DNA from 4 places in the Streptomyces sp. NBC_00984 genome. Region 1 is predicted to be linked to each of the others. Evidence: riboswitches for the same ligand, from Rfam matches in the RefSeq annotation. Region 1 holds a riboswitch; each other region holds the start of a gene.
The links. A riboswitch is a leader RNA that binds a small molecule or an ion and turns the genes downstream of it on or off. The one in region 1 is predicted to bind cyclic di-AMP.

Region 1 (7,557 bases):
ACCGGGAATTCGAGGCCCTTCGCGGTGTGCAGCGTCATCAGCGTGATGACACCGGAGCCGTCCTCGTCCTCGTCGGGGATCTGGTCGGAGTCGGCGACGAGCGCGACCTTCTCCAGGAACTCGGCGAGCGTGCCCGTGCCCGTGGCCGCGGCCGCGCCCGTGCCCGCGTCCTCCTCGCCGGCCGCTCCCCGCTCCTGCTCGAATTCGAGGGCCACGGCGGCCAGTTCCTGAAGGTTCTCGATCCGGGTCTCGTCCTGCGGGTCGGTGGAGGCCTGCAGCTCGGCGAGGTAGCCGGTGCGCTCCAGGACGGCCTCCAGGACCACCGCGGGGCCCGCGCCCGACTCGACGATCGTGCGCAGCTCCTCCATCAGCGTGTTGAACCGCTTGACGGCGTTGGCCGACCGGGCCGCCATGCCGTACGCCTCGTCGACCCGGCGCAGCGCCTGCGGGAAGGTGATCTTCTCGCGCAGGGACAGCGCGTCGATCATCGCCTCGGCCCGGTCGCCGATGCCGCGCTTGGGCACATTGAGGATGCGGCGCAGCGGGACGGTGTCCTCCGGATTGGCGAGGACACGCAGGTAGGCCAGGATGTCCCGGACCTCCTTGCGCTCGTAGAAGCGCACGCCGCCGACGACCTTGTAGGGCAGGCCGACGCGGATGAAGATCTCTTCGAAGACACGGGACTGGGCGTTCGTACGGTAGAAGATCGCGACGTCGCCGGCCTTGGCGTCGCCCGCGTCGGTCAGCCGGTCGATCTCGTCGGCGACGAACTGCGCCTCGTCGTGCTCGGTGTCGGCGACGTAGCCGGTGATCCGGGCGCCGGTACCGGCGTTCGTCCAGAGGTTCTTGGGGCGGCGGCTCTCGTTGCGCTCGATGACCGCGTTGGCGGCGGACAGGATCGTCTGCGTGGAGCGGTAGTTCTGCTCCAGGAGGATCGTCGTCGCGTTCGGATAGTCCTCCTCGAACTGGAGGATGTTGCGGATGGTCGCGCCGCGGAAGGCGTAGATCGACTGGTCCGCGTCACCCACGACGCACAGCTCGGCCGGGGCGTCGCCCTCGCCCGCCGGGCCGACCAGCTCGCGTACGAGGGTGTACTGGGCGTGGTTGGTGTCCTGGTACTCGTCGACCAGGACGTGCCGGAAGCGGCGGCGGTAGTGCTCGGCGACGTCCGGGAACGCCTGGAGCAGGTGGACCGTCGTCATGATGATGTCGTCGAAGTCCAGCGCGTTGGCCTCGCGCAGCCGGGACTGGTACATCGCGTAGGCCTGGGCGAGCGTCTTCTCGAAGCCGTCCGCAGCCTGGCCGGCGAAGGTCTCCTCGTCGATCAGCTCGTTCTTCAGGTTGGAGACCTTGGCCGTGAACGACTTCGGCGGGAAGCGCTTCGGGTCGAGGTCGAGATCGCGGCAGACCAGGGCCATCAGCCGCTTGGAGTCGGCGGCGTCGTAGATCGAGAACGACGAGGTGAAACCGAGCCGCTTGGACTCGCGGCGCAGGATGCGTACGCACGCGCTGTGGAAGGTCATGACCCACATGGCGTTGGCGCGCGGCCCGACGAGCTGCTCGACCCGCTCCTTCATCTCGCCCGCGGCCTTGTTGGTGAAGGTGATCGCCAGGATCTGGCCGGGGTGCACCCCGCGCTCGGCGAGGAGGTGGGCGATCCGGTGGGTCAGCACCCGGGTCTTGCCCGAGCCGGCCCCGGCGACGATGAGCAGCGGGGATCCGGCGTGGACGACGGCGGCGCGCTGCTCGGTGTTCAGCCCGTCGAGGAGCGCCGCGGAGTCGATGACGGGGCGGTGCGCGCCGTCGCGGTAGTAGGCGTCCCTGGGCGGCGGGGGCCCGTCGAACACGCCCGCGAAGAGGTCCTCCGGCACCGCTTCGGGTGCGGAGTCCTCGGGGGGCGGCGGGGGCTCTTCCTCCGAGTGCTGGAGGCCGGCCAGGAAGCTGTCGTCAAAGAGGCTGCTCATCGCTTGTCGAGTCTAGGCCGCCGCACCGACACTCGGAGGCCGCATGACCAACCGCACACGACCGACGGCACACAAAGAGAGCGGGCACCCACCCCCCGTAAGGGAATCCGGCTACCGGCGCCCCGCTCCGGCAAGGTCACGAAAATGTATCGGGCATATCGAACATCAACCTTCACAGCGGCACCATGGGTTGGCTAGCGTGCTCGACCGGGCGGCCCGTACCCCCTTGAGGCGAACCACGCCGAGCGGGCGCCCCCGCCGAATCCGGGCTGCCCCCGCGGGAGTTCGGAACCGGGGACCCACACGCAGTACCGGGGTGAATCGGTCCTTATCCCCCACTCGGACCGTAGGGCAGCCTTCCGTTCCGCCCGAACCCGACAGCTAGGGCCTGTCCGGCGGATCAGGGTCGGACAGGGGCGCGGCGGCTGGTGCGGTGCATCGCAAGGCGCCGGAGCGTCCTAATAGCGGAGCTATTCGGACGTTTCGGCAACGCTGCGAGGTGCCGTGTCAGCCGCCGCGACCCCGGCCATGATCCGCCGGACAGGCCCTAGCCCGGTAGGCGGTCCACGGAAGGAGATGCCGGCCTTGGCGTCGCATCGCAAACCGCGCACCCGGGTGCGCACCACCGCACCGGCCGTCGGGCTCACCACGGCGGCCCTGGCGTCCGTGACCCTGCTCTCCACGCAGAGCGCCATGGCCGCCCCGGATCCGAAGCCCGGCGTCGAGGACGTCCAGAAGAAGGTCGACGACCTCTACCGGCAGGCGGGCACCGCGACCCAGCAGTACAACCAGGCGAAGGAAGCCTCCGCCGCCCAGCGCGCCAAGGTCGACGCCCTGCTGAACGACGTCGCGAAGCGCGCCGACAAGCTCAACGACGCGCGCAGGACGCTCGGCACCTACGCGGCCGCGCAGTACCGCAGCGGCTCCATCACGCCGAGCGCCACGTTCTTCCTGGCCGACGACCCGCAGTCGTACTTCGACCAGAGCCAGTTGATGGACCGGATGACCAGCCGGCAGCAGAAGGCGATCACGGACTTCCGTACGCAGCAGGCCAAGGCGTCGACGAAGCGCGCCGAAGCGGTGCGGAGCCTGGAGACGCTGACGACGACGCAGACCACACTGCGCACCAGCAAGCAGAACGTCCAGAAGAAGCTGGGCGAGGCGCGCACGCTGCTGTCGAAGCTGACCGCCGAGGAGAAGGCGCGGCTCGCGGCGATCGAGCGCAAGAAGGAGGCGGAGGCCAGGCGCAAGGCGCAGGAGCTGGCGAAGCGGCAGGCCGCCGCGAAGGCCGAGGCCGACCGCAAGGCCGAGGAGGCCGCGAAGGGGTCGGGGGGCGGTACGGGGACGGGCACCGGGACCGGCTCGGACAGCAGCGCCACCACCAAGGCGGAGAAGGTCCTCGCCTTCGCCAGGGCCCAGCTGGGCAAGCCGTACGTCTGGGGCGCGACGGGCCCGGCGTCGTACGACTGCTCCGGACTCACCCAGGCGGCGTGGAAGTCCGCGGGCGTGGACATCCCGCGGACCACGTGGGACCAGGTCAAGATCGGTACCCGGGTCGCCACGGCGGATCTGCGGCCGGGGGACCTCGTCTTCTTCTACGACGACATCAGCCACGTCGGCATCTACAAGGGCGACGGGATGATGATCCACGCGCCGAAGCCCGGGGCGAACGTGCGCGAGGAGTCGATCTACTACATGCCGATCTACGGCAGCGTGCGGCCGGCGTAGCGGCTCGCACCGTCACCCCCGGCCGTCGGACGGCCGGGGGCCGGGGGCCGGGGGCCGCACGGCGGGATCAGGTCCAGAGCGTGGCGATGAAGATGTTGAGCATCGTCAGCCCGCCCACCGCCGCGAAGGCGCCCTTGTCGGCCTTCTCGTCGTCCCGCTTGATGTAGACGAGCGCGAGGACGACGACCAGGACCAGCAGCTTGACGCCGATCTTGATGTTGTTCACGTGGTTGCCGTCGGCCTCGTTCAGCCCGACCAGCGCGACACCGGTGACCAGCATGGTCAGCGCACCGTGCAGCATCGCCGGGACGAACCGGGCCGTGCCCGCGCCCATCGCCTTCACCTGGGTCAGGAAACCGCCCAGCAGGGAGGCGATACCGATGATGTGCAGGGCGACGAAGACATGAATGAGTACGTCCATGAGGCCGCAGCCTAGCCCTGGCCATATCACCACTCGACAGGCAGGTACACCTTCCCGACCACTTCGCTCGCGCCTGCACCAATTGCCTTACTCTGGTGCAATTTTTCCGATCACTGGACGACATTGCCACGCCAAATTCAGACAATAAGCGTCATTACGACTCCTGCCCGTGCCCCGGGTTTAGCGTCCCTGATCAGGTGACCGGCTTCACCGCTGCTCCGTACGCGGACGGCGCACCGGTCGCCCCGCCGAGAGATCGGGCGGGCCCGCCGGTAGCCCCCGGCGGGCAGTCGTCAGGAAGGACGCACGCCCTCGTGGCAGCGCATCGAAAACCCAAGCAGCGCCCGTACACCGGCCCTGCTGCCCGCACCGCGGCAACCCTCGCCTTCGCCGGGGCCGCCACCGCCGCGGTACTGCCCGGACCGGCACACGCCGATCCGCAGCGCACCCCCGCCCAGGTCAAGGCCGAGGTCGACCGGCTGTACCACGACGCGGAGGTCGCCACCGAGCAGTACAACGGCGCGAAGGAGAAGGCCGCCGCCGCGGAGGACGCCGTCGACACCCTGCGCGACGAGGCCGCCCGCAGGACCGAGCGCCTCAACGCCTCGCGCGACGCGCTGGGTTCGTTCGCCGCCGCGCAGTACCGCACCGGCGGCCTCGGCACGTCCGTGCAGCTGGCGCTCTCCTCCGATCCCGACCAGTACCTGGAGCGGGCGTCGTACGTGGACCGGATCGGCGACCGCCAGGCCGCCGCGCTCAACAAGGTCCGGCGGCAGGTCGCCCGGATCGCCACACTGCGCTCGCAGGCCAAGGGAGAGCTGGCCGCACTGGCCGCCCGCCGGGCCGAACTGAAGAAGCACAAGGCGACGATCACGGCCAAGCTGGCCGACGCGCAGCGGCTCCTCGACCGGCTGAGCCCGCCCGAGCGCACCGCCTACGAGAACTCCGACCACGGATCGGCCGACGGCGCGCGTGCCGACCGGAGCACCGCGCGCGGCTCCGTCCGGGCGCCGAACGCCCGCGCCGCCGAGGCCGTCGCGTTCGCGTACGGGGCGCTCGGCAGGCCGTACGTCTGGGGCGCCACGGGCCCCTCCTCGTTCGACTGCTCCGGGCTCACCCAGGCCGCCTGGCGCTCCGCCGGTGTCTCGCTCCCGCGGACCACGTACACCCAGATCAACGCCGGCCGGCGCGTCTCCCGCTCCGAACTCGCCCCGGGCGACCTGGTGTTCTTCTACTCCGGCATCAGCCACGTCGGGCTCTACATCGGCAACGGCCAGATGATCCACGCTCCGCGCCCCGGAGCACCGGTCCGGATCGCGCCGGTCAACCACATGCCCTTCGCCGGGGCCACCCGGGTGGCATAGGCTCCCGTCTCCGATCCGGAGCAACCCGCCATCGGAGCTACCGCCTTCGGGCCGGACCGCCCTCGGACCGGCCCGCCGTCGCCCAACCGGCCGGAGGACAACCCCTCATGCCCATGGACACCGATGTCCAGAACCATGCCCGTACGCTCGCCCAGCGCTCCCCGGACCACCTCCGGGTCGGGCCCTTCACCGTGCGGTACAACCCCAACTGGTCGAACAAGTACGCCAATTACGCCATACCCGACCGGGACGCCGAGCCGACGGCCGAGGACCTCGACGCGCTGATCGCGGCGTTCCGCGAACACGACCGGCTGCCCCGGCTGGAGTTCCTGCCCGGCTCGGCGCCCGCGGTCGAACCCGCGCTGCTCGCCGCCGGGTTCACCGTCGAGAACCGGGCCCCGGTCATGGCCTGCGCGCCGGGCGACCTGCTGCCGCCGAAGCCTGTGGACTCCCTCACGATCGCCGAACCGGCCACCGAAGCGGAGTTCGCCGCCGCCGCGCTCGTCCAGCACCACGGATACGGCGAGACCGGCGAGCCCGAGGACGGCGTGGCGGAATGGCTGCGCACCGCGGCCCGGGGCGGCGGCGTCGCGGCCCTCGCCACGGTCGACGGCGTACCGGCGGGCGCGGGCGGCTGCTCCGTCCCGGTCGACGGCCTGACCGAACTGGCCGGTCTCGCCGTCGCCGACGCCTACCGCCGCCGCGGCATCGGCGCCGCGCTCTCCGCCCACCTGACCGCGACCGCCTTCGAGCGCGGCTGCCGGGTGGTGTGGCTGGAGCCGGGCGACGCCGATGTGGAGCGGATCTACGCGGGCATCGGCTACCGCAGGGTCGACGAGAAGCTGAACATCTCGCTCGACCCGACCTGACGCGCCCGCCGCCCGCCGACGGGCCGACGGGCCGAACCCGCAGGCAGGCCGAGCCCGTCGGCGGGCTCAGACCAGCCGTCGGGCGGTGGCCCACCGGGTCAGCTCGTGGCGGTTGGACAGCTGGAGCTTGCGCAGCACCGCCGAGACATGGGACTCGACCGTCTTCACCGAGATGAACAGCTGCTTGGCGATCTCCTTGTACGCGTAGCCACGGGCGATCAGCCGCAGCACCTCGCGCTCGCGCTGGGTCAGCCGGTCCAGGTCCTCGTCGACCGGCGGCGCGTCCGTGGAGGCGAAGGCGTCGAGGACGAAGCCGGCCAGCCGGGGCGAGAACACCGCGTCGCCGTCCTGGACCCGGAAGACCGAGTCCACCAGGTCGGCGCCGGTGATGGTCTTGGTGACATAGCCGCGGGCACCGCCGCGGATGACACCGATGACGTCCTCGGCGGCGTCCGACACGGACAGCGCCAGGAACCGCACCGGGTTCTCGACGGCCCCCATCAGCGGGGCGCAGCGGCGCAGCACCTCGACGCCGCCGCCGCCGGGCAGGTGGACGTCGAGGAGGACGACCTCGGGGCGGGTCGCCGTGATGACGTTGACCGCCTGGTCGACGTCGGCGGCCTCGCCGACCACCTCGACGCCGGTCTCCTCGGTGCGGCCGATCTCGGCCTGGACGCCGGTGCGGAACATCCGGTGGTCGTCGACGAGCACGACCCGTACCCGGCGCTCCGGGCCCCCGGCCGCCGCCTCAGTGGTCTTGGTCATCGCTCGCCCTCTCCATCTCCAGCTCGACTTCCGTGCCCCCGCCGGGCACCGGACGCAGCCGCGCCGTGCCGCCGTTGCGCTGCATCCGGCCGATGATTGATTCTCGTACGCCCATTCTGTCCCCCGGTACGGAGTCCAGGTCGAAACCCGGCCCCCGGTCGCGCACCGAGACGAAGACCGTGCGGCCCTCCACCTCCGCGTAGACCTGCACGGCGCCGCCCTCGCCACCGTACTTGGCGGCGTTCACCATCGCTTCGCGTGCGGCCTGCATCTGTGCGGTCAGCTTCTCGTCCAGCGGACAGTCGCCGACGACGACGACCTCCAGCGGGACGCCGTGCTTGTCCTCGACCTCGGCGGCGGCGCGCTTGACCGCTTCGGCGAGGGTCTCGGGTTCGTCGTCCTCGTCCTTGCCGGTGCCCTCGGGGTTGTACAGCCAGTTGCGCAGC
Region 2 (7,557 bases), 1.3 Mb from region 1:
GACTGGGTGAAGAGGCCGATGCGCCCGGGGGCGGGCGGCTCGGGGGCGAGCGAGGCGTTCAGCCGAACCGTTTCCGCGTTGTTGATGAGGCCGAAGGCGTTCGGGCCGATGATCCGCATTCCGTACGAGCGGGCCTGACGGACCAGTTCACGCTGCCGTTCCCGGCCCTCGGCGCCCCATTCGGCGTATCCGGCGGAGAGGACGACCAGACCCTGGACGCCGTGCTCGCCGCAGTCCGCGACGGCTTCCGGAACCCGGTCGGCGGGGACGGCGACGACCGCGAGGTCGACCGGTTCGCCGATCTCGCCGATCGAGCGGTGGGCGGGGACGCCGTCGACCGTGGCCCGGTCGGCGGCGAAGGCGCGGTTCACGGCGTACGTACGTCCGGTGAAGCCGGCCCCGAGGAGGTTGCGCAGGACCGTGCGGCCGACACCGCCGGGGGTCCGGCCGACACCGATGACGGCGACGGAGCCGGGGGCCAGCAGACGTTGCACGGACCGCGCCTCCGCCCGCTGCTCACGGCCGCGCTGGACGGCGAGGGACTCGGCGGTCGGTTCGAGGTCCAGGGTGAGATGGACGGAGCCGTCCTCGAAGCTGCGCTGCTGGGTGTATCCGGCATCCCGGAACACCTTGATCATCTTGTTGTTGGCGGGCAGCACCTCGGCGGCGAAGCGGCGGATGCCGCGCTCGCGGGCGACGGCCGCGATGTGTTCGAGGAGCGCCGAGGCGACGCCCCGGCCCTGGTGCGCGTCCTGGACGAGGAAGGCGACCTCGGCCTCGTCGGCGGGTGCGGAGGCGGGCCTGCCGCGCTCGTCGATCCGGTCGTAGCGGACGGTCGCGATGAACTCGCCGCCGACCGTGACGGCGAGACCCACCCGGTCGACGTAGTCGTGATGGGTGAAGCGGTGCACATCCCGGTCGGACAGCCGGGGGTACGGGGTGAAGAACCGGTAGTACTTCGACTCGTCGGAGACCTGCTCGTAGAAGCTGACCAGCCGTTCGGCGTCGTCCGTGGTGATGGGCCGGATGCGCGCGGTGCCTCCGTCGCGGAGCACCACGTCCGCTTCCCAGTGGTCGGGATAGGCGTGATGCGGACTCTGCTCCGGCGCGGGCTGCATGGGCAAAGACTACGGCTCCGCCAGCGGTCGCGTAGGTCTCGGGGCCGGGGCAGTCTGAGAGGGCCGATCGGCGGTTCACCAGGCGTTGTGGGCGTTCCCCGGGTCGGCCGGAGCACTGCGCACCGCGTGAGAGACTGGTCTAGACAACTGTTGATTCGTGAAGGGCAGAACCATGGCTGAGCGCCGCGTCAACGTCGGTTGGGCCGAGGGCCTGCACGCCCGCCCCGCTTCCATCTTCGTCCGCGCCGCCACGGCTTCCGGCGTCCCCGTGACGATCTCCAAGGCCGACGGCAACCCGGTGAACGCGGCCTCCATGCTCGCGGTCCTCGGCCTCGGCGCGCAGGGTGGCGAGGAGATCGTGCTCGCCTCCGAGGCCGCCGACTCCGAAGCCGCCCTGGACCGTCTTGCGAAGCTGGTCACCGAGGGGCTCGAGGAGCTCCCGGAGACCGTCTGAAACAATTTCCCCGAGAGAGCCGCGGCACCCTGAACCGGAGCCGTGGCTCTTTCGTTTTCCCGGAACGGGCCGCCCGGGGGAGCACACGGAATTCCGGCACGCCAATTTCAGGCAGGACGGAATGGCCTCGCGAAATCACACCTCTTTGTATACGGCGTAATTGTTAATGCCGGACACCTGCGGTGTTTACGGAATGTTGCGAGGTCCTCACGCGCCCGGTGCGGGGAGCGGCGGGCCGTCGGCCCGGCCGGTCGGTCCGGCGCAGCCGGTGCGCGGCGGCGGCCCGTTCCGCGTGATGGGCGGCCAGCGCCCTGGCCCGCTCCGCGTCGCCGCGCGCCACCGCGTCCACGATGGCACCGTGCTCGGCCCAGGAATCCACCGGCCCGGCCGGCTGCTCGACCGCGTACATCCAGGCGATCTTGTGTCGCAGCTGGGTGAGCAGCGCGATCAGGCCGGGGCTGCCGGAAGCCTGCGCCAGCGTCTCGTGGAACCAGCCGCCCAGCGAGCGCAGATCCCCGCTCTCGCCCCGCCTGGCCCGGTCCTGGCCGAGCCGCACGAGACCGCGCAGCACCTTGAGGTGCGCCTCGGTGCGGCGTTGCGCGGCACGTGCGGCGCCCAGCGGCTCCAGCAGCATCCGGACTTCCAACAGGTCGGCCGCCTCCAGCTCGGTGGGCTCGGCGACGCAGGCACCCGCGTGCCGGCGGGTGACCACGAAGCCCTCGGACTCCAGGGTGCGCAGCGCTTCCCGTACCGGAACGCGAGAGACCCCGTAACGGCGTGCCAGCAACTCCTCCGTGAGACGGCTGCCGCGTTCGAAGACACCGGAGACGATCTCGTCACGGATTGCCGTACATACCGAATGCGCCGGAATGCGCATGTCCGAACCTCCGCCTCAATCCCCGCGAAACGCGGCCGGTCGACGCCTGTTCTGCGACTCTATTGCAATGCGGCCGCATTTCCGACGCCGGGCAGAAATTCATGAATATCTTTTGGCCACGGGGCGGTTCGACGGGCGGTCGCCGTCCGCGGGCAGACGGCGGGCATGCCGAAGGCCCCGGCATGCGGGGCCTTCGACGAGGTGCTGCGGTGGGGCGCCGGTCAGACGCCGACGCCGTGGGCGCGCAGATACGCGACCGGGTCCATGTCGGAGCCGTACGACGGCGTCGTCCGGGCCTCGAAGTGGAGGTGCGGTCCGGTGGAGTTGCCGGTCGAGCCGGAGAGCCCGATCTGCTGGCCCGCGCCGACGCTCTGGCCGACGGAGACGCCGATCGAGGAGAGGTGGCCGTACTGCGTGTACGTGCCGTCCGTCATCCGGAGCACGATGTTGTTGCCGTACGCGCCGCCCCAGCCGGCCTCGACGACCGTACCGGCACCGACGGCGACGACGGAGCTGCCGGACGCGGCGTGGAAGTCGATGCCCGAGTGGCTGCCGGAGGACCAGAGCGAGCCGCTGGACTTGTAACCGGTGGTGACGTACGAACCGGCGACCGGGAGCTGGAAGGAGCCCAGCCGGGTGCGCTCGGCGGACCGGGCGGCGCGCGCCTTCTCGGCACGGGCCTCGGCGGCGCGCTTCGCGTCGGCCTTGGCCTTCGCCTCGGCCTTCTTCTTGGCCTCGGCCTTCCGCTGGGCCTCGGCCTTCCGCTGGGCCTCCGCCTTCGCCTTCGCCGCGACGTCGGCCTGGTGCTGCTGCGCGTCGGCCTGGGCGTCGATCCGGCCGGCGAGGGTCTTCTCGATGGCGATGACCTGGTTGAGGCCGGTGTCGCTCGCGGAGAGGGCCTCGGAGTCGGCGGCGAGGGCCGGAGCGGCCATGCCGCCGATGACGCCGGTGGTGGCCAGAGCCGCGACGCCGACGACCTTCGCGCTCCTGCGCGTCAGTCGGCTCGGGGCACGGTGCTTCCCGGTGGCACGGGTGAACGCCATGAAGTGGCTGATCCTTTCCTTCCTTCTCGCCTACCGGGTTAGCTGACGGGTTCGGAGCAGGAAGGTCTCCTACGGACGCCCCGGCCCCATCGAGGCTCAGGCTTCCGATTCACCCCAGGGACTACGTGGGTCCCCGGCTCCCCAGGCTCGCGCCTGACGGGGACTCGGCGATGACTGTCCGGTACGTCGCGGATGCGGCATACGAGTGACGGACAGTCGAGCCGACGCTAAGCGGGGTCGCTTTCATTCACCAAACGGACAGGACGTTTTGTAGCGCATCCCACAGGGCAGACAGGCAACCTCTCCACCAGAACGGACAAAAGGGAAGACTCCGGCGAGAACTTGCTCGCCGGGGTCTTCCCTCTGTCTCGATATGTGGCGATATACCGGATAGCCGGACTGGCCGTCCGACAGGGCGGCCACGGCGGGGCGGCCGACCAGGCAGGACGGCCACGGCGGGGCAGCCGATCCGGCAGCCGGTGCCCGCCGGGTCGGCCGTCAGCCGGGTCGGCCGTCAGCCGGGTCGGCCGTCAGCCGGGTCGGCCGTCAGCCGGGCGGGCGATCGTCAGCCGGTGACCACCGACACTTCTCCGATGCCCAGAGCCCGGACGGGCTCCTCGATCCGTGCCGCGTCGCCGACGAGGATCGTGACCAGCCGGTCACCCGGGAAGGCGTTGACGACCGCCGCGGTCGCCTCGACCGTGCCGGTCTCCGCGAGCCGGGCATACAGCTGCGCCTGGTAGTCGTCGGGGAGGTGCTGCTCCACCTGGTCGGCGAGGGTACCCGCGACGGAGGCCGCCGTCTCGAACTTCAGGGGTGCGACACCCACGAGGTTCTGCACGGCCGTTTCGCGCTCCTCGTCGGTCAGGCCCTCGGCCGCCAGCGTCCGCAGGACCGTCCACAGGTCCTTGAGCGCCGGTTCGGTGGACTCCGTGTCCACCGAGCCGCTGATGGCCAGCATCGCGGCGCCGGTCGCGCCCGAGGCGGAGTCCGGGGCCGACGACCGCAGCACCTGGGCGAAGGCCCGTACGCCGTACGTGTAGCCCTTCTCCTCGCGCAGCACACGGTCGAGACGGGAAGTGAGCGTGCCACCCAGGCAGTACGTACCGAGCACCTGGGCCGGCCACACGCTGTCGTGCCGGTCGGCGCCGATCCGGCCGATCAGCAGCTGCGTCTGCACCGCGCCCGGACGGTCGACGATCACCACCCGCCCGGTGTCGTCGGCGGTGATCGGCGGGGCGGGACGGGGCTCGGCGGCCTCTCCCGACCAGTCGCCGAGGGTGTCGGCGAGCAGGGCGTCCAGGTCGATGCCGGTGAGGTCGCCCACGACCACGGCGGTCGCCGCGGACGGCCGGACGTGGGCGTCGAAGAAGGCACGCACGGCCGCCGAGTCGATCCGCTCCACCGTCTCCTCGGTGCCCTGGCGCGGGCGCGACATGCGCGCCGCGGCCGGGAAGAGCTCCTTGGAGAGCTGCTTGGCGGCGCGCCGGGCCGGGTTGGCCTGCTCGTGCGGGATCTCGTCGAGCCGGTTGCGTACCAGCCGCTCGATCTCGCTGTCGGCGAAGGCGGGCGCCCGCAGCGCCTCGGCGACCAGCGCGAGCGCCTTGGCCAGCCGGGAGGCCGGGACCTCCAGGGAGACCCGGAGGCCGGGGTGGTCGGCGTGCGCGTCGAGGGTGGCGCCGCAGCGCTCCAGCTCGGCGGCGAACTCCTCCGCGGTGTGCTTGTCGGTGCCCTCCGACAGCGCCCGCGACATGATCGTGGCCACACCGTCGAGGCCCTCGGGCTCGGCGTCCAGCGGGGCGTCGAGGAAGATCTCGACCGCCACGACCTGCTGACCGGGGCGGTGGCAGCGCAGCACCGTGAGGCCGTTGGGCAGGGCGCCGCGCTCCGGCGCGGGGAAGGCCCAGGGGCGGGCGACGCCGGGGGCCGGCTGCGGGTGGTACTGCATCGAAACTCCAGTCGCGGCAGCGTCGGTCACTTGTCCGCTCCTTCGTGCGCGTCGGCGTCGGTCTCGTCGGTGTCCGCTGCGTCCGCGGGCTCGGCCGATTCGACCGGCTCGTAGACCAGCACCGCGCGGTTGTCGGGGCGCAGCTGGGCCTTGGCGGCCGCCTGGACCTCCTCCGCGGTGACGTCGAGCACCCGCTGCACGGCGGTCAGGGCGAGCTGCGGGTCGCCGAACAGCACGGCGAACCGGCACAGTTCGTCGGCGCGGCCGGCGACCGTGCCGAGCCGGTCCAGCCACTCACGCTCCAACTGGGCCTGCGCGCGCTCCATTTCCTCGGCCGTGGGGCCCTCGGCGGCGAACCGGGCGAGCTCCTCGTCGACCGCGGCCTCGATCTGCGGCACCTCGACGCCGCCGGACGTCTTGACGTCCAGCCAGCCGAGCGACGGCGCACCGGCCAGCCGCAGCAGCCCGAACCCGGCCGCCACGGCCGTACGGTCACGGCGGACCAGGCGGTTGTGCAGCCGCGACGACTCGCCGCCGCCGAGCACGGTCAACGCGAGGTCCGCCGCGTCGCACTCGCGGGTGCCGTCGTGCGGCAGCCGGTAGGCGGCCATCAGCGCCCGCGCCGGAACCTCCTCGTGCACCTCCTCGCGCAGCTGCTCGCCGATGATCCCGGGGAGCGCGCCGTCGCGCGGCGGCTGCTTGCCGTCGTGGGACGGGATGGAGCCGAAGTACTTCTCGATCCAGGCCAGGGTCTGCTCGGGGTCGATGTCGCCGACGACCGAGAGCACCGCGTTGTTGGGCGCGTAGTACGTACGGAAGAAGGTGCGGGCGTCATCGAGGGTCGCGGCGTCCAGATCGGCCATCGAGCCGATCGGGGTGTGGTGGTACGGGTGGCCCTCGGGGTAGGCCAGCGCCGTGAGCTTCTCGAACGCCGTGCCGTACGGGACGTTGTCGTAGCGCTGGCGGCGCTCGTTCTTGACGACGTCGCGCTGGTTCTCCATGGACTCTTCGTCGAGCGCAGCGAGCAGCGAGCCCATGCGGTCGGCCTCGAGCCACAGGGCCAGCTCAAGCTGGTGCGTGGGCATGGTCTCGAAGTAGTTGGTGCGCTCGAAGCTGGTGGTCCCGTTGAGCGAACCGCCGGCCCCCTGCACCAGCTCGAAGTGGCCGTTCCCCTTGACCTGGCCGGATCCCTGGAACATCAGGTGCTCGAAGAGGTGAGCCAGACCGGTGCGCCCCTCGACCTCGTGGCGCGAACCGACGTCGTACCAGAGGCAGACCGCGGCGACCGGGGTCAGATGGTCCTCGGAGAGCACCACGCGCAGGCCGTTGGCCAGGCGGTGCTCGGTCGCTGTCAAGCCGCCGGAGCCGGCCTGAGCGGTGGCCGTGTGACCCATGGGCATGTACGTCCCTTCGATCGCGATACTGGATTTCCTGCGAGACCTGCCACTTTAAGCAAGCGCACGGACCCCTGGCGAAGTTCCCATACCGCGGAAGTTCGCGTGAAAGAGGGGCGCATCCCCCGCGCGACGGGTCGAAAAACCGACCCGACCGGGGCCTGGGACGCCTCTTGGGACGGGTCGAGGTCGGCGATGTCAGTGCGGCGGTCCACAATGGTCCGCGTCAGAACCTGAGGTTGCCCGAACAGAATCCGTGAAGGAGTCGCAGCAGCGATGGCCCGCCGCAGCACGAAGACCCCGCCGCCGGACGACTTCGAGGAGAAGATCCTCGACATCGACGTCGTCGACGAAATGCAGGGCTCCTTCCTCGAGTACGCGTACTCGGTGATCTACTCACGGGCCCTGCCCGACGCCCGTGACGGCATGAAGCCGGTGCACCGCCGCATCGTCTACCAGATGAACGAGATGGGCCTGCGCCCCGATCGCGGCTTCGTGAAGTGTGCCCGCGTCGTCGGCGAGGTCATGGGTAAGTTGCACCCGCACGGGGACGCGTCGATCTACGACGCGCTGGTCCGTCTGGCGCAGCCGTTCTCGATGCGGCTCCCCCTGGTCGACGGCCACGGCAACTTCGGCTCGCTCGGAAACGACGACCCGCCGGCCGCCATGCGGTACACCGAATGCCGGATGGCCGACGCGACGTCACTGATGACGGAGTCGATC
Region 3 (7,557 bases), 670 kb from region 1:
CAAGGTCGGCGACGACGCCGTGTCCATCGCCAACGCGGCCCGCCGCTTCCTGACCGAGCAGGAGCAGATGGAGGAGCTCATCGGGCAGATCTTCGCCGGACACCTGCGTTCCATCGTCGGCGGGCTGACCGTGGAGCAGATCATCCGTGAGCGCAACCGGGTCTCCCAGGAGGTCATCGCGGGCAGCCACGGCGAGATGGAGAAGCTCGGCATCGTGGTGGACGCCCTCCAGATCCAGGAGATCGACGACTCCACCGGGTACATCAGGAACCTCGCGGCCCCGCACGCCGCCGCGGTAGCCAGCCAGGCCCGGATCGCCGAGGCCAAGGCCGACCAGGAAGCCAGCCAGCGCGAGCAGCAGGCCGCCGCGCTCAAGGCGGAGTACGAACGCGACACCGCGCTCAAGCGGGCCGGCTTCCTCGCCGAGACCGAGCAGTACAACGCCCGCGCCGCGCAGGCCGGGCCGCTCGCCCAGGCCCGCGCCTCGCAGGAGGTCATCGAGGAGCAGACCGCACTGGCCGAGCGGCAGGCCTCGCTCGCCGCGCAACGGCTGGAGGCGGAGGTCCGGCGCCCGGCGGACGCCGAGGCCTACCGGCAGCGCACCCTGGCGGAGGCGGCCCGCGACCGGATGAAGTTCGAGGCCGACGGCAACGCGTACACCGAGCGGACGCTCGCCCAGGCGCAGGCCGACGCCAACAGCGTCCGCGCCGCCTCGCTGCGTGACGGCAACCAGGAGCTCATCGCGGCCAACCGCATCGTGGAGAACCTGCCCGCCCTGGCCGACGCCGCCGCCCGCGGCATGTCCGGCGCCGACCTCACCGTTCTCAACGGCACCAACGGTGTCAACGAGATGGCGGCGGGCGTTGTCGGCCAGGGGCTGGCGATCCTCCACTCGCTCCAGCGGGGCGCGAACCCGATGAAGCCGCCGGCGGTCCACGGGAAGGCCACGTCCGCACCCCGTATCTCCGAGACGAACCCGTCCTGACGCGGACGGACGAAGGCCGGGCGAACCCGAGTGGTCAAGAGAGCGCCGGACATGGCGTAGAGTTGTGTTTACCGACGCGGGGTGGAGCAGCTCGGTAGCTCGCTGGGCTCATAACCCAGAGGTCGCAGGTTCAAATCCTGTCCCCGCTACTGAAGAAGTCAGGCCCGGCACGCATACAGCGTGCCGGGCCTGATTCGTTGCGGTCCGCACCTCGGGTGTCGCCCCATTGGCCGAAGAGGAGTCGCCGCTTCGTTCCGCTCCGGCGAGCCTGGGAGTGGGGCGCGGTACCGTCCGCAGCCGCGCGCGTAACCGGGCAGGAGACCACAGGTGTGGAAGCGGGAGAAGCGGCGTGGCAGGCATGCCGGGGGCGGTACCCGGCAGTTCGTACGCACGCTGCCCGCCCTGATGATTCTCGGCGGGCTGGTGTTCGACGCCCTCACCCCGCCGACCTTCACCGCCATTCCGTTGTTCGTGGCCGCTCCGCTGATCGCCGCTCCGTTCTTCTCGCTGGCCAGCACCATCCGCACCGGTGTCGCCGCGATGCTGGCCGTCATCGCGCTGCGGCTGTTCAGCAATACGTTGCCGCAGGCCGTGCCGCTGATCGAGCTGCTCACCCTGGGCACCGTCTCGGTCCTCGCGGTCGTGATCAACGGGGTCGTGCGGCGCAGCAACGAGCAGCTGGCCTCCGCGCGGTTCGTCGCGGCGACGGCCATGCGCGCGGTGCTGCCGCAGCCGGCCGACCGGACCGGCGGACTGCAGGTCGCGGCGCGGTACGAGGCGGCGCAGGCGGACGAGTTCGTCGGCGGCGACCTGTTCGCCGTTTCGGACACCCCGTGGGGGGTGCGGCTGGTGGTCGGGGACGTACGGGGCAAGGGGCTCGACGCCGTGGAGACGGTGGCGGTGGTCATCGGGGCGTTCCGCGAGGCGGCCGAGCAGGAGTCCTCGCTGGAGGGGGTGGCGAGGCGGCTGGAGCGCGCGCTGGCCCGGGAGGAGGCGCGACGGGGCGGGCTCGATGTGCTGGAGGGCTTCATCACCGCCGTGCTGGCCGAGATCCCGTCCGGGCTGTCCCGGGTGCGGATCGTCAACCGCGGTCACCCCGAGCCGATCCTGCTGCACCCGGACGGGGCGCTGGAGGTGCTGAAGCCCTCCGTGCCCGCGCTGCCGCTCGGCATGGGCCTGGGGGTGTGGGCGGAGCGGACGGACGAGTGGGATCTGCCGGCCGGGACGACCCTGCTCCTCTACACGGACGGCCTCTCCGAGGCGCGGAACGCCGACGGGGTCTTCTACGATCCGGCGGCCCGGCTGCGCGGGCGGATCTTTCCGGGGCCCGAGGAGCTGCTGTCCGCGCTGACCGATGACGTGCGGCTGCACACGGGCGGCGAGACGACCGACGACATGGCGTTGCTCGCGGTCGTACGTCCCGCGGAGGGGCAGCCGGACCGGCGGAGGACCGTGCGGATCGTCGGCGCGGAGACGACGTGAGGGGCGGGGCGCGAGACGTGAGGGGACGGGACGGGCGGCGTGAGGGGACGGGACGGGCGATGCGAGGGGCGGGACGCGCGATGTGGAGGCGGCGGGACGCGCGATGCCACCGTGCGTAATCGAAAGGCGCCGCTCCGCATAACGTTTGACGCAACGTCAGAATCGGGGTAGTGGCTGAGGGCCGGTCAACTCGTCCGATTCCACCCGACTGTGTCCCGTAAAGTCCAGGCCAAAGACGTGAACGATCAGTGGGAACAGCTTGGAATACGGCCCCGGTGTCTATTAACGTTCGATAACGCAGCGCGGTCGTCCCAGCCGTCATCAATGGCGGCACCGTGCGCGAGCGCCGAATTCCGCAAGGGAACCGGGGAACCACCTACATGGGGTGAATCGGACACCTGTGTCTCGTGAGAGACGGAGGGGCCCGTAGGAGACCTTCCTGCTCCGAACCCGTCAGCTAACCCGGTAGGCGAGAAGGAAGGAAAGGAGTGCGCCCCCGTGGCGTCCAACAAGCCTGCCCCCGAGGCCCCGTACCGGTTCGATCCCGACTACGGCACCGGTTATGGCGCCGACTTCGGCCCCCGGCCGGACTCCGGCCACGGCGCCGATTTCGCACCCACCGGGACGGCGACGGCGTTCGGAACCGACTACGGCACCGAGCCGGGCGGCGACTTCACCGGTGAGTTCGGCAGCGACTTCCGCGCCGACCTCCGCGCCGACTTCCGCGCCGACGGCAACGACGTTGAGTCCGAACGCGGTTGGGACGAGTGGAACCCCACCGAGGAGTCCGTCCGCCCGGTACGCGGCAGGCACCGCGTCGCCAAGCAGCGCAACGGACTCGCCCGCAGCTCCACGGTGCTGGGTGTCGGCGTCATAGCGGCGGTCGGCGCGGGTGGCATGGCCACCGCGCAGGGCAAGCCGCCGGTCTCCATCTCCGTGCCCGACGCCATCTCGGACAACCTCCCCGACGCCAAGTCCCTTCCCGGCGTGGGCTCCCTGTTCTCCGGTGAGTCCGAGGCGGACAAGGCCGAGATCGCAGCCGCTTCCGCCCCGCTCACCACCGCCGGCCTCACCACCGCCGAGGCCGAGCAGGGCGCGACGGACGCCGGCGAGGCGCTCCGCGCCCGCATCCTCCAGCAGGCCGAGCAGCAGCAGGACGCCGCCGCCGCCGAGGCCAAGGCGACCCAGGAGAAGGAAGCCGCGGAGAAGGCGGCCGCCGAGGCCAAGAAGCAGCAGGGCGAGGCCAAGGCCAAGGCCGCCGCCGAGAAGAAGAAGGCGGAGGAAGAGGCCAAGAAGAAGGCGGAGGCCCTGCGGCTCGCCAAGCTCGCCGCCAGCTACGCCATCCCGACCTCCTCGTACACGATCACCTCGACCTTCGGCGAAGCCGGCTCGATGTGGTCCTCCGGCTACCACACCGGCCTCGACTTCGCGGCTCCGACCGGCACCCCGATCAAGGCCATCCACAGCGGCACGGTCAAGTCGGCCGGCTGGTCCGGTGCGTACGGCTACCGCACGGTGCTGGAGCTCGACGACGGTACGGAGCTGTGGTTCTGCCACCAGTCCTCGATCGGCGTCGGTGTCGGCCAGAAGGTCAGCACCGGTGAGACGATCGGCCGGGTCGGCGCGACCGGCAACGTGACCGGGCCGCACCTCCACCTGGAGGTCCACACCGCCGGTGGTTCGGGCATCGACCCGATGGCCTGGCTCCGCGGCAAGGGCCTCAACCCCTGAGGCGACGCCCGCCCCGATGAACCCCGGCAGTCCTGACGCTCACCCCCCGACGTCAGGGCTGCCGGTCTGTTGTGAGCAGTGCGGGGATCTCTTGCGGGGGCCTCCTGCGACCGGTCCGGAATCCGTTGTGAGTGGCGCGGGGATCGGTCACGACCGGTCCGGAGAACGGCGGGCACCCGGAATAGCGGACCCGCCGGAATTCGTTGTTCCACCCATGACTTCTCTTCGTAAGCTGGGCTCCTCCGACCTTCAGGTCTTCCCGCTCGCCCTCGGCGGCAACGTCTTCGGCTGGACCGCGGACGAGGCGCAGTCGTTCGCCGTGCTGGACGCGTACGTCGCGGCCGGAGGCAACTTCATCGACACCGCCGACGGCTACTCCGCCTGGGTGCCGGGCAACGAGGGCGGGGAGTCGGAGACGGTCATCGGCAAGTGGCTCGCCGGCCGCTCCGACCGCTCCGACATCGTCGTCGCCACCAAGGTCTCCACCCACCCCTCGTACCAGGGGCTCGCGCCCGCCAACATCAAGGCCGCGGCCGAGGCGTCGCTGCGTCGGCTCGGCACCGACCACATCGATCTCTACTACACGCACTTCGACGACGAGACCGTCCCGGTCGAGGAGATCATCACCGCCCTCGACCAGCTGGTGAAGGAGGGCAAGGTCCGGGAGATCGCCGCCTCCAACATCAGCCCCGAGCGGCTCCAGGCCTCCCTGGACTTCTCGGAGCGCGAGGGGCTGGCCCGCTACGTGGCCCTGCAGCCGCACTACAACCTGGTCTCCCGCGACACCTACGAGGGCGAGCTCCAGGACACGGCCGCCCGCGCCGGGCTCGCCGCTGTGCCGTACTTCGCCCTGGCCTCCGGCTTCCTCACCGGCAAGTACCGTCCGGGCGCCACGGTGGAGAGCGCGCGGGCCGAGAGCGTCGGCCAGTACCGGGACTCGGAGCGGGGCCAGAAGGTCCTGGCCGCGCTGGACAAGGTCGCTCAGGAGCACGACGCCCAGATCGCGACCGTCGCGCTGGCCTGGCTCGCGTCCCGCCCGACCGTGGCCGCGCCGATCGCCTCGGCCCGTACGGTCGAGCAGCTGCCCGCGCTGGTGGCCGTCGCGGACCTCTCGCTGACCGAGCAGCAGCTGGCCGAACTCACCGAGGCATCCGCCTGACACACGCACCGACCGCACCGCTCCCGAGCCTGCGGCGGCCCCTCGTGGACGCGGTGCGCCGAAGCCCTCAGTGCTGAACCGGCCTGTTCCGGGCCGATTGCCGTGGCGGCAGCATGTATGGGTTGTAACCGGCGCCGTACTGCGGGTACGGCGCCGGGACCGCCCACGGGGGCGGCGGGTACGAGGGGCGCAGGCGGCCCGTCGCCTGGGCCGCGTATGCCAGGGCGGGGGCGGCCACCTCTCTGCGTTGCCAGAGGTGGTGCAGCAGCTCCAGCTCGCGTTCGGCGAAGTCCGGGCCGGCCGCTCCGCGGCGGGCCTGCAGACGCAGCGAGGCCAGTGAGGTCGCGAACGACTCGTACTCGGCGACGGCCTGCGCGGCCGCCTTCCCGTGGGCCTTCGCCGCGGCCTTCGCCTGAGCACTCGGCTGGGCAGCGGGCCAGGAACCGGGGGCGGGGCCGTACGGGCTCTGCGGGCTTCCCGGGGCGGTGACGGCGTACCGTCGGCGGGCCGCGTCGCGGGCCAGGCCGCGGGCCCGCATCGAGGAGAGGGCGAGCGGCTCCGCCGGGGTCAGCCAGCCCGCCGCCGCGTAGGCGGGCAGCTCGGCACAGAGCGCACGCAGCTCCCGCAGGCGGGACCAGATCGCCAGCCAGGTCACCAGGCCGAAGACCGGGACCATGAACACTCCGTACACGGCATAGAAGCCGTACGGGCTGAAGACCGCCGACCCGTTCCAGAGCGAATGCATGCCCATGGCGAGGACGAGCCCGAGCAGCGGCAGCGCGATGCGGCGGAGGCGCCGGCGTCGTGAGCCGGCCGCGGCGAGCCCGAAACCTATGCCGGTCAGCACCGTGAAGAGCGGGTGCGCGAACGGCGACATCACCGCCCGCACGAAGAATGTCGCGGCCGTCACCGATACGACGCCCGAGGTGCCGATCTGCTGGTCCTCGCCGAAGGCGTTGCCGAGGTAGAGGATGTTCTCGGTGAAGGCGAAGCCGCTCGCGGTGATGCCGGCGATCACGACGCCGTCGACGATCCCGGTGAAGTCCCGTCTTCGGAACAGGAAGATCAACAGGGCCGCGGCGGCCTTGGCGCTCTCCTCGACGACCGGGGCTATGACCGTGGCACCGAGGGTGTCGGCGTTGGACGGGTCGGCGGTGGCCGTGGCTATCCAGCGGGTCGCGAAAGAATTCGCGAGGATCGCGACCAGGGCGGCGGCGAACGCACCCCAGGCGAAGGCGAACAGCAGATTCCGCCAGGGGCCCGGATCGACCCGGTCCAGCCAGCGGAACGCCGCCACCAGGAGCGGTACGGGCAGCACGGCGAGACCGAGGCCGACGAGAAAGCCCTGAGTGCCGGTCTGATCGCGGACCAGGGCCAGGATCGCCAGACCGCAGAGCGCGAGCACCGTGAACACGGCCGCGATACGGAACGTCCGGCTGCGCCACACCATGCCGACGCGGCGCGGCCGGTAGCGCCAGTGCCTGCGCTCCGGCACGGCAGCCAGGATCTCGCCGACCCGCTGCTCCTCGAGGAGCGGGACGGCCGGCTGCGACTGCCGCTGTTGGACAGACCCGTCGGACACCACGCAATGACCCTAACCAGCGGCACTGACACCTGACCATGGGGCGTCCGCGCCCGACCGCGGGGCGCCCGGCCCGCCACGGGGCCGGAGCCGCGTGCGGGTCTCAGCTGCGGGCGAAGAGCAGGTCGTGCACGACATGGCCCTTGTCCAGGCCCTGCCCCTCGAACCGGGTCAGCGGCCGGAACGCGGGCCGGGGCGCATAGCCGCCGTCCGCCCGGGTGTTCTCGAAGAGGGGGTGCGCGCTCAGCACCTCCAGCATCTGCTCGGCGTACGGCTCCCAGTCGGTCGCGCAGTGGATCACTGCCCCCGGCTTCAGCCGCTGCGCCACCAGATCGAGGAACTCCGGCTGGATCAGCCGGCGCTTGTGATGTCGCTTCTTGGGCCACGGGTCGGGGAAGTACACCCGCAGCCCGTCCAGCGAATCCGGCTTGAGCATCTCGCGCAGCAGGATGATCGCGTCGCCGTTGGCCACCCGGACGTTGGACAGGCCGTTCCGGTCCGCGAGGCCGAGCAGATTGCCCTGGCCCGGGGTGTGCACATCGACGGCGAGGATGCCCGTGCCCGGGTCGTCGGCGGCCATCCGAGCGGTGGCCTCGCCCATGCCGAAGCCGATCTCCA
Region 4 (7,557 bases), 1.9 Mb from region 1:
CGGAGGACGTGCACGCGCACTGGCTGCGGACCAAGGCCATCGAGAAGCAGCGCGACTCGGTCACCGACGGAGTCCCGCTCGGCCAGCCCGGTCTGGCCCTGGCGGCGAAGCTGGCCGGCCGGGTCCGTACCGCGGGGCTCGACGTGCCGCTCCCCACCGGCGACGGCATCGGCTACGAGCTCCTCGCCCTCGCCGTACGCGCCGAGCAGGACGGTATCGACCCCGAGGCCGCACTGAGGGCCGCGGGCCGCGCCTACCGCGACGCCATCAGGACGGCGGAGGGCAACGCCTAGGGCCTGTCCGGCCCTGATCCGCCGGACAGGCCCTAGCCCCGGAGTGCGACGGAACGGACCGTGCCGGAGGGCGACGACGGACCGTGCCGGAGGGCGCCGGATGACATTCGGGGGCAACGGATAACGTCGGGGGGTGAACCACAGCCCCGCCGACCGTCCCGCCGACCACCCCACCGATCAGCCCGCCGCCTGCCCCGTCGGCGCACCCGAACTCTTCACCTGGGAGTTCGCCACCGACCCGTACCCGGCGTACGCCTGGCTGCGCGAGCACAGCCCCGTGCACCGGACCGCACTGCCCAGCGGTGTCGAGGCCTGGCTCGTGACCCGGTACGCGGACGCGCGGCAGGCGCTCGCCGACTCCCGGCTCTCCAAGAACCCGGCGCACCACGCCGAGCCGGCGCACGCCAAGGGGAAGACCGGCATCCCGGGCGAGCGCAAGGCCGAGCTGATGACGCATCTGCTGAACATCGACCCGCCCGACCACACCCGGCTGCGCCGCCTCGTCTCCAAGGCGTTCACCCCGCGCCGGGTCGCCGAGTTCGCGCCGCGCGTGCAGGAACTGACGGACCGCCTCATCGACCGTTTCATCGAGGAGGGGAAGGCGGACCTCATCCACGACTTCGCCTTCCCGCTCCCCATCTACGCGATCTGCGATCTGCTCGGCGTCCCGCCCGAGGACCAGGACGACTTCCGGGACTGGGCGGGCATGATGATCCGCCACGGCGGCGGTCCGCGCGGCGGGGTGGCCAGATCGGTGAAGAAGATGCGCGGCTATCTCGCCGAACTGATCCACCGCAAGCGGGAGAACCCGGGGGACGACCTGATCTCCGGGCTGATCCGGGCCAGCGACCACGGCGAGCACCTCACCGAGAACGAGGCCGCGGCCATGGCCTTCATCCTGCTCTTCGCCGGATTCGAGACGACGGTCAATCTCATCGGCAACGGGGTCTACGCGCTGCTGCGCAACCCCGGGCAGCGGGAACGGCTCCAGCACGCGCTCGACTCGGGGGAGAGCGGGCTGCTGGAGACCGGGATCGAGGAACTGCTGCGGTACGACGGCCCGGTGGAGCTGGCCACCTGGCGGTTCGCCACCGAAGCGCTGACGCTCGGCGGGCAGGACATCGCGGCCGGGGACCCCGTGCTCGTGGTGCTCGCCGCGGCCGACCGCGACCCGGAGCGCTTCGAGGACCCCGACACGCTCGACCTCGCACGGCGTGACAATCAGCACCTCGGATACGGGCACGGCATCCACTACTGCCTGGGAGCGCCGCTCGCCCGGCTGGAGGGACAGACCGCGCTCGCCACGCTTCTGAACCGCCTTCCGGACCTGCGGCTTGCGGTGGAACCTACCGATTTGCGGTGGCGTGGCGGGCTCATCATGCGTGGACTTCGCACGCTCCCCGTGGAGTTCACGCCGGGGCCCGCGACCACCGGAACTGACGCTCCGTCAATTCTGTGACTTTCACGTGATCTGTGCTGCATCGACTTGTGATGCGCGTTCGAGTCCCGCTAGGTTCACCGTTCGACTCACCAGTCACATGTCAGTCACACGGAAGGCAACCCCATGGGCTCCGCGAACGGCAGACACCGTCGCCCCCGTCAGGCACCCGCCATCGTCGTCGCCGCGGGCGTGACCGGATCGGCCATCGCCATCCCGCTGCTCGGCGCGTCCGGTGCGCACGCGGCCGACGCCACGACCTGGGACCGGGTGGCCGAGTGCGAGAGCGGCGGATCGTGGAGTGCCGACTTCGGGAACGGCCACTACGGCGGCCTGCAGTTCTCGCCGGAGACCTGGAAGGCGTACGGCGGTGAGGCGTACGCGGAGCGCGCCGACCTCGCCAGCCGGGCGCAGCAGATAGCGGTGGCCGAGGAGGTCCTGGACGGCCGGGGCCCGCAGGCCTGGCCCAGCTGTGCGGTCATCTCCGGCCTCGCGGTGGACGGCACGCTGCCGGGGGTCGACCCGGGCTCCGTTCCCGCCGACGACCCGACCGGGAGCGCGAAGCCGGCTGACGACGCGTCGGCGGCCCCGTCCGACGACGCCACGCCGTCCGGGAGCGCCTCGGGCGGCTCGGACGCCGTGGACGGCTCGGACGGCTCGGACGGGGCCGACAAGCCGTCAGGGAAGGCCTCGCCGTCCCCGAAGTCCCCGAAGTCCCCGAAGTCCTCGGCTTCGACCGCTCCGTCTCCCGGAGCGTCCTCCGGTGCGCCCCGCGACACGTCCGATTCACCCGACTCGTCCGGTGATGCGGGTGGCAAGCACCGCGGCACGCCGGCCACCGAGGGGAGCCGCGGCACGGACGGCGGTGGCCGTGAGTCGGGCCGCCACGCCTCCCGCGGCGGCAACGGCGCGCGCGACACGGCCGAGCCGACGGCTGACGACGCGTACACCGTCCGGCCCGGCGACAACCTCTGGTCGATTGCTGATGCACAGAAGGTCCCTGGAGGCTGGCCCGCGCTCTACGAGGCCAATAAGGGTGCCGTCGGCTCCGACCCGGACCTCATCCTTCCTGGCCAGAGCCTCGATCTCGATGTGAAGGCCCAGTGAAGGCAGTCTGATAATCGCCTAAAAGCACCTCAAAAATCGGGGTAGTTCAGGGACCTATGTCCACTTATGCGTAAGTGAGACATGGGTCTCTTTGCGTCAACTGGCGTGTCGCGCCCGGGAGGCCCTTCCGCATCACGTCCCACCTGCGGAAACGACGGTTCTTCAGATGCAAGTACGGGTTGATTGTCCGATGTGTCCATCTTTGAATGTGGGGGTTGCGTATGTTTACGGTCGGAACCGCTCGCACCGCGGGCCCCGTCGACCGTCACGCCGAATCCTGCCGTCGGTCGAAGGGAACAGACGCGTAAAGCGCCGTAGGCAGGAGCGGGGGACCCAGGTAAGCGCCGGGCCCGATCGTCGAAAGACGTATCAGGACCGGCTTGGGGTGAAGTCGCGTGCTAGGACGTGCGACCGGGCAACTCACTTGGCCCGAACCCGACAGCTCACCTCGTAGGCGTCGGTGAGGAGAAGTTCCATGCTGCTTTCCAGCAAGGGCAAGCACCGCCGCCCGTCCAAGGCCGTCCGTATCGCCACGCTCGCCGGTGTCGCCGGTGCCGCCGTCGCCGTGCCCCTGATGGGTGCGACCAGCGCCTCCGCCGCCTCCGTCGCCACCTGGGACGCCGTCGCCCAGTGCGAGTCCGGCGGCAACTGGTCGATCAACACCGGCAACGGCTACTACGGCGGTCTGCAGTTCTCGCAGTCCAGCTGGGCCGCCGCCGGCGGTACGCAGTACGCCGCCCGTGCCGACCTGGCCACCAAGGCCCAGCAGATCGCCACCGCCGAGAGGCTCCTCGACATGCAGGGCCCGGGTGCCTGGTCCTGCGCCGGCGCCGGCAACCTGACCAGCGACGGTGTCGACCCGGGCGTCAACACCGGCTCCTCCTCGAACTCCACCGCGAGCTCCGGCGCCTCCGAGCAGCAGAGCGCCCCGGCTGCCCCGAAGCAGCAGTCGCAGCCGGTCCAGCAGGCCCAGCCGAAGCAGAGCGAGCGCACCGAGGCCCCCGCCGCCTCCCGCTCGGAGCGCTCCGCCGCCCCGCAGGCCGAGTCGAAGAAGACCGTCACCACCCCGACCGGCGAGAAGGTCGAGAAGGGTGACGGCGAGTACAAGGTCGTCTCCGGCGACTCCCTCAGCGAGATCGCGGCCGACCACAAGGTCGAGGGCGGCTGGCAGCAGCTGTTCGAGCTGAACAAGGACATCGTCAAGGACGCCGACCTGATCTACCCGGGTCAGCAGCTGCACCTGACGAAGTAGTCGAGGCTCTCTCCTCCCCGAGCACCCCGGCCCGGCGCGCATTCCCCCGTATGCGCCGGGCCGGGGTTCGGCCGTCCGCGCTCGGGGGAGCGCCGGACCGTTCAAGTGTTGTAGTTACTGGCCAGTAAATTTCTGCCTGTTTGCCCGGCAATGTGCGTCCTCGGGTCCTTTTTCGTCCCAGGGGTCGGGCGGTCGTCGGGCTCAGCGGGCCGGGCCGGTTAGGCTCTTGTCGCAAGGCCAAAGTGACCCTGCACAACCAGCGTCATATCCCAGAAGGAGATGCCTCGTGCCGTCCATCGACGTCGTCGTAGCCCGGGAAATCCTCGACTCCCGTGGAAACCCCACGGTCGAGGTAGAGGTCGGCCTCGACGACGGCAGCACGGGCCGTGCTGCCGTTCCGTCCGGCGCCTCCACCGGTGCGTTCGAGGCCATCGAGCTTCGCGACGGTGACCCCAACCGCTACCAGGGCAAGGGCGTCGAGAAGGCCGTCCTCGCCGTGATCGAGCAGATCGGCCCGGAGCTCGTCGGCTACGACGCCACCGAGCAGCGGCTGATCGACCAGGCGATGTTCGACCTGGACGCCACCGAGAACAAGGGCTCGCTCGGCGCCAACGCCATCCTCGGCGTCTCGCTGGCTGTCGCCCACGCCGCCTCCGAGGCCTCGGACCTGCCGCTGTTCCGCTACCTCGGCGGCCCGAACGCGCACCTGCTGCCCGTTCCGATGATGAACATCCTCAACGGCGGTTCGCACGCCGACTCCAACGTGGACATCCAGGAGTTCATGATCGCGCCGATCGGCGCGGAGTCCTTCTCCGAGGCACTGCGCTGGGGCGCCGAGGTCTACCACACGCTGAAGAAGGTCCTGAAGACCAAGGGTCTTTCGACCGGTCTCGGCGACGAGGGCGGCTTCGCGCCGAACCTGGAGTCCAACCGCGCCGCCCTCGACCTCATCGTCGAGGCCATCAAGGAAGCCGGCTACGCCCCGGGCAAGGACATCGCGCTCGCGCTCGACGTCGCCGCGTCCGAGTTCTACAAGGACGGCAAGTACGAGTTCGAGGGCAAGTCCCGCTCGGCCGCCGAGATGACCGAGTACTACGAGGAGCTCGTCTCCGCGTACCCGCTGGTCTCCATCGAGGACCCGCTGTACGAGGACGACTGGGCCGGCTGGAAGGTCATCACCGACAAGCTCGGCGCCAAGGTGCAGATCGTCGGCGACGACCTCTTCGTCACCAACCCTGAGCGCCTGGCCCGCGGCATCGAGGAGGGCTCCGCCAACGCCCTGCTCGTCAAGGTCAACCAGATCGGCTCGCTGACCGAGACCCTGGACGCCGTCGAGCTGGCCCAGCGCAACGGCTTCAAGTGCATGATGTCGCACCGCTCCGGCGAGACCGAGGACGTCACCATCGCCGACCTCGCGGTCGCCGTGAACTGCGGCCAGATCAAGACCGGCGCCCCGGCCCGCTCGGACCGCGTCGCCAAGTACAACCAGCTGCTGCGCATCGAGGAGATCCTCGACGACGCCGCGGTGTACGCGGGCCGCTCGGCGTTCCCGCGGTTCAAGGGCTGATCATCCCTTTCGGCCCGCCAGGGGCCGAAGGCCATGGCGTCCGTCCGTCCCCGCACCCGGTCCCGTACCGTGTGCGGGGACGGACGTGCGTAGTGGGGAGGCGGAGACATGGCCGCGAAGGACCGGGACCGGTTCTCCACCGCGACCCGGCTGCGGCTGCTCGGCGAGCAGACCGCCGCCCGCGTCTACCGTTCCCAGAACCGCCGTCAGGCCCGCCGCTCACGGCTCACCGGCCGGGCGGCCTTCCTCGCGCTCATCGTCTGCTCCCTGGTGGTCGCGCTCGCGTACCCGATGCGGCAGTACGTCTCGCAGCAGGACGAGATCGCCGACCAGGAACGCCTGGCGCAGGAGGCCAAGGCCCGTACCGAGGAGCTGCGCGACGAGAAGGCGCGCCTCCAGGACGACGCGTACATCAGGCAGCTGGCCCGCACGCACCTGCACTACCTTCTTCCCGGGGAGACCGGTTACACGGTGATCGACCCCGACGCGGTCAAGGAGCGCGAGGGCAGGACGGACAAGTCCGGCCGGCCGTGGCACTCCAACCTCTGGGACGGCGTCGACAGCGCCGACCGCGACTGACTCTCTTCATCCATCTGCAGAACCGCAGTTCGAGCAGCCCGATCAGAACCTAGGCAGGCATGGAAACGCCCCCTCCCCAGACCGAGTCCACCGCGCCCACCGAGGCGGACATCGCCGCGTTCCAGCAGCAGCTGGGCCGCCCGCCGCGCGGTCTGCGCGCGATTGCGCACCGCTGCCCGTGCGGCAACCCGGACGTGGTCGAGACGCAGCCCCGGCTGGAGGACGGTACGCCGTTCCCGACGACGTACTACCTGACGTGCCCGCGTGCCGCGTCCGCGATCGGCACGCTGGAGGCGAACGGGGTCATGAAGGAGATGACCGAGCGCCTCGGTACGGACCCCGAGCTGGCCGCCGCGTACCGGGCCGCTCACGAGGACTACATCGCACGGCGCGACGCCATCGAGGTGCTGGAGGGCTTCCCGAGCGCGGGTGGCATGCCGGACCGGGTGAAGTGCCTGCACGTCCTGGTCGGGCACTCGCTGGCCGCGGGGCCCGGGGTGAACCCGCTGGGCGACGAGGCCATCGCGATGCTGCCGGAGTGGTGGCGCAAGGGGCCGTGCGTCTCGCCGTGCGGCGCGCCGGACGAGGGCTGACCCGTTCGTCTCCCGGGGGCTCCGCCCCCGGACCCCCGCTCCTCGATCGCCCGAGGGGCTTGATCCGGGGCTCTGCCCCGACCCCGCTCCTCGTTCGCCGGAGGGGCTTGAGCTGGGAGTACTTCATGACCCGCGTGGCCGCCATCGACTGCGGTACCAACTCCATCCGCCTGCTCGTCGCCGACGCGGACCCGTCCACCGGTGAGCTCGTCGAGCTCGACCGGCGGATGGAGATCGTCCGCCTCGGCCAGGGCGTCGACCGGACCGGGCGGCTCGCCCCCGAGGCCCTGGAGCGGACGTTCGCGGCCTGCCGTCAGTACGCGGCGGTGATCAAGGAGCACGGGGCGCAGCGGATCCGCTTCGTCGCCACCTCCGCCTCCCGCGACGCGGAGAACCGGGACGAGTTCGTCCGCGGGGTGCTGGAGATCCTGGGCGTCGAGCCCGAGGTGATCAGCGGTGACCAGGAGGCGGAGTTCTCCTTCACCGGAGCCACCAAGGAGCTCGCGGGCCGCGATCACCTGGCGAAGCCGTATCTCGTCGTGGACATCGGCGGCGGCTCCACCGAGTTCGTCGTCGGCGACGACCATGTGCGGGCCGCGCGCTCCGTGGACATCGGCTGCGTACGGATGACCGAGCGGCACCTCGTACGCGACGGCGTCGTGACCGACCCGCCGACCGCCGACCGGATCGGCGCGATCCGGGCCGACATCGACGCCGCCCTCGACCTC

Region 2: another riboswitch for cyclic di-AMP. It lies ahead of OG520_RS09815 (M23 family metallopeptidase); the one in region 1 lies ahead of OG520_RS15615 (NlpC/P60 family protein).
Region 3: another riboswitch for cyclic di-AMP. It lies ahead of OG520_RS18925 (M23 family metallopeptidase); the one in region 1 lies ahead of OG520_RS15615 (NlpC/P60 family protein).
Region 4: another riboswitch for cyclic di-AMP. It lies ahead of OG520_RS24505 (transglycosylase family protein); the one in region 1 lies ahead of OG520_RS15615 (NlpC/P60 family protein).

Annotation. Positions count from the first base shown of each region.
Region 1 covers NZ_CP108734.1:3,605,581-3,613,137, forward strand. The annotation lists gene pcrA (DNA helicase PcrA) at 1-1,964, opposite strand, end outside; cyclic di-AMP (ydaO/yuaA leader) riboswitch at 2,211-2,377, shown strand; gene OG520_RS15615 (NlpC/P60 family protein) at 2,541-3,692, shown strand; gene OG520_RS15620 (hypothetical protein) at 3,760-4,113, opposite strand; gene OG520_RS15625 (NlpC/P60 family protein) at 4,428-5,477, shown strand; gene OG520_RS15630 (GNAT family N-acetyltransferase) at 5,585-6,346, shown strand; gene OG520_RS15635 (LuxR C-terminal-related transcriptional regulator) at 6,413-7,111, opposite strand; gene OG520_RS15640 (PspC domain-containing protein) at 7,095-7,557, opposite strand, start outside.
Region 2 covers NZ_CP108734.1:2,288,753-2,296,309, forward strand. The annotation lists gene OG520_RS09800 (GNAT family N-acetyltransferase) at 1-1,118, opposite strand, end outside; gene OG520_RS09805 (HPr family phosphocarrier protein) at 1,291-1,572, shown strand; gene OG520_RS09810 (GntR family transcriptional regulator) at 1,736-2,449, opposite strand; gene OG520_RS09815 (M23 family metallopeptidase) at 2,671-3,492, opposite strand; cyclic di-AMP (ydaO/yuaA leader) riboswitch at 3,505-3,672, opposite strand; gene OG520_RS09820 (M16 family metallopeptidase) at 4,058-5,440, opposite strand; gene OG520_RS09825 (M16 family metallopeptidase) at 5,467-6,840, opposite strand; gene OG520_RS09830 (DNA topoisomerase (ATP-hydrolyzing) subunit A) at 7,111-7,557, shown strand, end outside.
Region 3 covers NZ_CP108734.1:4,274,676-4,282,232, reverse strand. The annotation lists gene OG520_RS18940 (SPFH domain-containing protein) at 1-985, shown strand, start outside; tRNA gene OG520_RS18935 (tRNA-Met) at 1,061-1,134, shown strand; gene OG520_RS18930 (PP2C family protein-serine/threonine phosphatase) at 1,313-2,467, shown strand; cyclic di-AMP (ydaO/yuaA leader) riboswitch at 2,802-2,954, shown strand; gene OG520_RS18925 (M23 family metallopeptidase) at 2,966-4,198, shown strand; gene OG520_RS18920 (aldo/keto reductase) at 4,413-5,357, shown strand; gene OG520_RS18915 (PrsW family intramembrane metalloprotease) at 5,425-6,939, opposite strand; gene trmB (tRNA (guanosine(46)-N7)-methyltransferase TrmB) at 7,043-7,557, opposite strand, start outside.
Region 4 covers NZ_CP108734.1:5,474,553-5,482,109, forward strand. The annotation lists gene OG520_RS24490 (nucleoside triphosphate pyrophosphohydrolase) at 1-293, shown strand, start outside; gene OG520_RS24495 (cytochrome P450) at 427-1,752, shown strand; gene OG520_RS24500 (transglycosylase family protein) at 1,858-2,838, shown strand; cyclic di-AMP (ydaO/yuaA leader) riboswitch at 3,139-3,310, shown strand; gene OG520_RS24505 (transglycosylase family protein) at 3,314-4,090, shown strand; gene eno (phosphopyruvate hydratase) at 4,377-5,657, shown strand; gene OG520_RS24515 (septum formation initiator family protein) at 5,766-6,236, shown strand; gene OG520_RS24520 (DUF501 domain-containing protein) at 6,296-6,829, shown strand; gene OG520_RS24525 (exopolyphosphatase) at 6,955-7,557, shown strand, end outside.